2 regions of the Exiguobacterium alkaliphilum genome follow, and region 1 is predicted to be linked to the other one. Evidence: a T-box and tRNA genes for the amino acid it is inferred to sense, from the RefSeq annotation. Region 1 holds a T-box; the other holds one or more tRNA genes.
What was found. A T-box is a leader RNA that pairs with one kind of tRNA and senses whether it is charged. The one in region 1 lies ahead of serS (serine--tRNA ligase), so its partner is inferred to be a tRNA-Ser.
Positions count from the first base shown of each region.

Region 2: it has a tRNA-Ser gene. The T-box ahead of serS (serine--tRNA ligase) is inferred to sense a tRNA for this amino acid. The anticodon was not compared.

Region 1 covers NZ_CP073101.1:348,542-350,908, forward strand. Annotated here, with positions in the region: gene KB235_RS01770 (D-alanyl-D-alanine carboxypeptidase family protein) at 1-1,164, shown strand, start outside; T-box leader at 1,183-1,391, shown strand; gene serS (serine--tRNA ligase) at 1,444-2,367, shown strand, end outside.
Region 2 covers NZ_CP073101.1:2,570,094-2,572,460, reverse strand. Annotated here, with positions in the region: rRNA gene KB235_RS13305 (23S ribosomal RNA) at 1-875, shown strand, start outside; rRNA gene rrf (5S ribosomal RNA) at 970-1,085, shown strand; tRNA gene KB235_RS13295 (tRNA-Asn) at 1,094-1,168, shown strand; tRNA gene KB235_RS13290 (tRNA-Ser) at 1,182-1,272, shown strand; tRNA gene KB235_RS13285 (tRNA-Glu) at 1,290-1,364, shown strand; tRNA gene KB235_RS13280 (tRNA-Met) at 1,383-1,456, shown strand; tRNA gene KB235_RS13275 (tRNA-Asp) at 1,464-1,539, shown strand; tRNA gene KB235_RS13270 (tRNA-Phe) at 1,566-1,641, shown strand; tRNA gene KB235_RS13265 (tRNA-Tyr) at 1,645-1,728, shown strand; tRNA gene KB235_RS13260 (tRNA-Trp) at 1,732-1,802, shown strand; tRNA gene KB235_RS13255 (tRNA-His) at 1,816-1,891, shown strand; tRNA gene KB235_RS13250 (tRNA-Gln) at 1,898-1,972, shown strand; tRNA gene KB235_RS13245 (tRNA-Gly) at 1,978-2,052, shown strand; tRNA gene KB235_RS13240 (tRNA-Cys) at 2,059-2,132, shown strand; tRNA gene KB235_RS13235 (tRNA-Leu) at 2,142-2,222, shown strand.

The sequences.
Region 1 (2,367 bases):
CCGAGCGTTGAGGCGAGCGGGGCGATGCTCGTCGATTTGACGACGGGTCAAGTGCTGTTTTCAAAAGAGGAAGATGCGATGTTACCTCCGGCCTCGATTACAAAACTGATGACCGCGTTCCTCGTCCGCGAAGCGATCGAGGCGGGCGAACTCAGTTGGAATCAGGAAGTGACACCGAGCGCGGAGGCGCTCGCATTGACACAGAAGCCAGGTCTTGCTCGCATCCCGCTCGTCAATAAACCGTATACGGTGAAAGAATTATATGATGTGGCGTTGATTCGCTCGGCGAACGAAGCCGCCGTCACGCTCGGTGAGGCGGTCTCCGGGTCGGAAGCGGCGTTCGTCGAGTTGATGAACGAACGGGCGACGGCGCTCGGGATGACTCAGACGACGTTCGCGAACGCATCTGGACTCGACTCGGTCTCCGCCGGACGTCCGGGCGAGAACTTGACGTCGGCGAGCGATTTGATGAAACTGGCGCTCGCTTATTTAACGAAATACCCCGACGTGCTCGATGTGACGAAGCAGGCGTACGTCGATATTGACGGTGTTCGTTTCGAAGCGACGAACCGGATGCTCGCCGGCCGTGATTTGTCGTATACCGGCATGCTCGGTTTCAAAACGGGGACGACAGACGACGCCGGATACTGTTTCGTCGGTGTCTCGACACGGGATGGGCGGACCGTATTGTCTGTCGTATTAGGCGCGAAGACAGACGAAGGTCGTTACACGGCGACGAAAGCACTCCATGACTATGCGTATGGCGAGTTTGTCATGACCCCGCTGTTACGGAGCGGCGAGGTTGTGCCAGAGTCTGTCTTCGTGGCGGGCGGGGAGACGGAGCGGGCTACGGTCCGCACGACGTCCACGTTCGAGGTATTGATTGAGAAAGGGCAAGAAGTCCCGTCCCTCGTTTATGATTTACCCGACACGACAGCACCGCTTGCTACAGACAAGCAAGTCGGCACGGTGACGGTCGAACTTTCTGAATCGGTCCGTTACTTAGATGGCGAGCAACCGCCGAAAGCGACGCTCGTTGCAGCAGAAACGGTCGACACGGCATCGTTTTTAACACGGATGACGCGTGCGTTTTCAGATTTTCTTGATGAGGTCCGACTCGTGCTCGGAAAACTGAGTCTTGTCGATAGACTCGAGTTGTTGTAAAGTAAAACTAATTCAATGACAGATGCAATGATGAGGAAAAGTACGTTACAGTCATCTACTGACAGAGAGCTAGTGGTTGGTGCAAACTAGCGGGATGGTGTAACCGAATCGGCCTCGGAGCATTGGCTTGGAAACAAGTCACGTCCTGCACACGTTACGTGCATCGAGTGGCCTGGATTTCAGGCAACGAGGGTGGCAACGCGGATCCAAGGTGGTTCGTCCCTTTCCTACGGGAAAGGGACGTGCCGCCTTTTTTATGTGAAAAAGGAGGAAATAAGAATGTTAGACATTAAACGATTACGCCAAGATTTTGAAGACATTAAAGCGAAGCTCGCCCACCGAGGGGAAGACTTGAGCGCGCTTGACCGTTTCCCAGAGCTCGAGGAGAAACGACGCAACCTGATTAACGAAGTCGATGTAAAGAAAGCAAAACGGAACGAGGCGTCAAAACAAATCGCCGAATTGAAGCGGAACAAACAAGACGCAGACGCACCGATTCTCGAGACACGCCGACTCGGGGATGAAATCAAGTTGTTGGATGAAGACTTGCGTGAAGTCGAAGCGGAGTTGAACATGATTTTGCTCAGCATCCCGAACATTCCGCATGAATCAACACCAATCGGTGAAACGGAAGACGACAACGTCACGATTCGTGAAGTCGGAACGAAACCGACGTTCGATTTCGAGATGAAACAGCACTGGGACGTGATGGAAGACTTGAAGATTGTCGACGTCGAGCGGGCTGGGAAAGTCACGGGCAGCCGCTTTGTCTTCTATAAAGGACTCGGTGCCCGTTTAGAGCGCGCCTTGATCAACTTTATGATGGACATGCATGCCGATGAGCACGGCTATTCAGAAGTCCTCCCGCCATACATGGTCAACCGCGATGCGATGACCGGGACGGGTCAGCTTCCAAAGTTTGAAGAAGACGCGTTTAAAGTGGCGGATACGAACTACTTCCTCGTCCCGACAGCGGAAGTGCCGGTGACGAACATGCACCGTGATGAGATTATCGCAGAGGAACAGCTTCCAATCACGTACACGGCGTACAGCGCTTGCTTCCGTTCAGAAGCCGGCTCGGCCGGCCGCGATACGCGTGGTCTCATCCGTCAGCACCAATTCAACAAAGTCGAGCTCGTCCGTTTCGTGAAGCCTGAGGAGTCTTACGAGCAACTCGAGCTGTTGACAGGTCACGCGGAGGAA
Region 2 (2,367 bases), 680 kb from region 1:
CTGTGAAGATGCAGGTTACCCGCGACAGGACGGAAAGACCCCATGGAGCTTTACTACAGCCTGATATTGAGGCTTTGTACGCGATGTACAGGATAGGTGGGAGTTTGTGAAGCCGGAGCGCCAGCTTCGGTGGAGACACCCTTGGGATACCACCCTTTGCGTATAGAGTCTCTAACTCGCAGCCGTGATCCGGCTGGAGGACCGTGTCAGGTGGGTAGTTTGACTGGGGCGGTCGCCTCCTAAACAGTAACGGAGGCGCCCAAAGGTTCCCTCAGAATGGTTGGAAATCATTCGAAGAGTGCAAAGGCAGAAGGGAGCTTGACTGCGAGACCTACAAGTCGAGCAGGGACGAAAGTCGGGCTTAGTGATCCGGTGGTTCCGCATGGAAGGGCCATCGCTCAACGGATAAAAGCTACCCTGGGGATAACAGGCTGATCTCCCCCAAGAGTCCACATCGACGGGGAGGTTTGGCACCTCGATGTCGGCTCATCGCATCCTGGGGCTGGAGTAGGTCCCAAGGGTTGGGCTGTTCGCCCATTAAAGCGGTACGCGAGCTGGGTTCAGAACGTCGTGAGACAGTTCGGTCCCTATCCGTCGTGGGCGCAGGAAATTTGAGGAGAGCTGTCCTTAGTACGAGAGGACCGGGATGGACGCACCGCTGGTGTACCAGTTGTTCCGCCAGGAGCATCGCTGGGTAGCTACGTGCGGACGGGATAAGTGCTGAAAGCATCTAAGCATGAAGCCCCCTCCGAGATGAGATTTCCCTTTGAGCAATCAAGAAAGACCCCTCAGAGACGATGAGGTAGATAGGTCATGGGTGGAAGCGTGGTGACACGTGGAGCTGAATGATACTAATCGGTCGAGGCTTTGATCTAGTCTATGGTTTGTATTGATGAATCTTCAGTTTTGAGAGAACAATCTCTTAAAACATATTGACGTTATACTTAAATGATGTTAATATAATACTTGTCTGGTGGCGATAGCGAAGCGGCCACACCCGTTCCCATGCCGAACACGGAAGTTAAGCGCTTCAGCGCCGAAAGTAGTTGGGGGTCTCCCCCTGTGAGGATAGGACGTTGCCAGGCAAGATCGTTCCGCAATAGCTCAGTGGTAGAGCAACCGGCTGTTAACCGGTAGGTCGTAGGTTCAAATCCTACTTGCGGAGCCACTTTTCTCTTTTTGGAGAGCTGTCCGAGTGGCCGAAGGAGCACGATTGGAATTCGTGTAGGCGGCAAAACCGTCTCAAGGGTTCGAATCCCTTGCTCTCCGCCAGTTTTTCAATACAACAAGGCCCGTTGGTCAAGCGGTTAAGACACCGCCCTTTCACGGCGGTAACACGGGTTCGAATCCCGTACGGGTCACCATTTATTTTTTTATATCGTCGCGGGGTGGAGCAGTCTGGTAGCTCGTCGGGCTCATAACCCGAAGGTCGTTGGTTCAAATCCAGCCCCCGCAATTAGTGTGGTCCTGTGGTGTAGTGGTTAACATGCCTGCCTGTCACGCAGGAGATCGCGGGTTCGACCCCCGTCAGGACCGCCATTTTTAATTTAAAGACTTACATACATGGCTTTGTAGCTCAGTTGGTAGAGCAAAGGACTGAAAATCCTTGTGTCGGCGGTTCGATTCCGTCCAAAGCCACCATGTGGGGGGGTAGCGAAGTGGCTAAACGCGGCGGACTGTAAATCCGCTCCCTCGGGTTCGGCGGTTCGAATCCGCCCCCCCCCACCACTTAGGGGCATAGTTTAGCGGTAGAACTACGGTCTCCAAAACCGTCAGCGCGGGTTCGATTCCTGCTGCCCCTGCTTTAATATTATGGCGATTGTGGCGAAGTGGTTAACGCACCGGATTGTGATTCCGGCATTCGAGGGTTCAATTCCCTTCAGTCGCCCCATTTTATTGGGCTGTAGCCAAGTGGTAAGGCATCGGATTTTGATTCCGACATGCGAAGGTTCGATCCCTTCCAGCCCAGCCAACTATGCGGAAGTAGTTCAGTGGTAGAATACGACCTTGCCAAGGTCGGGGTCGCGGGTTCGAATCCCGTCTTCCGCTCCATTCTTTGGCGCCATAGCCAAGTGGTAAGGCAGAGGACTGCAACTCCTCTATCGTCGGTTCGATTCCGACTGGCGCCTCCAACATAATATGCCGGTGTGGCGGAATTGGTAGACGCGCACGACTCAAAATCGTGTTCCTCTGGAGTGTCGGTTCGACTCCGACCACCGGTATCCGTAGATCCTAGCTGAGGCTAGGGTCTTTTTTTATTTATACGATTACTTTATATTAGAGAATGAAAATATTGCAATCTTGATTGGTTAAAGGAGAAATAATTTCAAAATTATAACTTTTATTAGGAGTAACATAATTCCTATG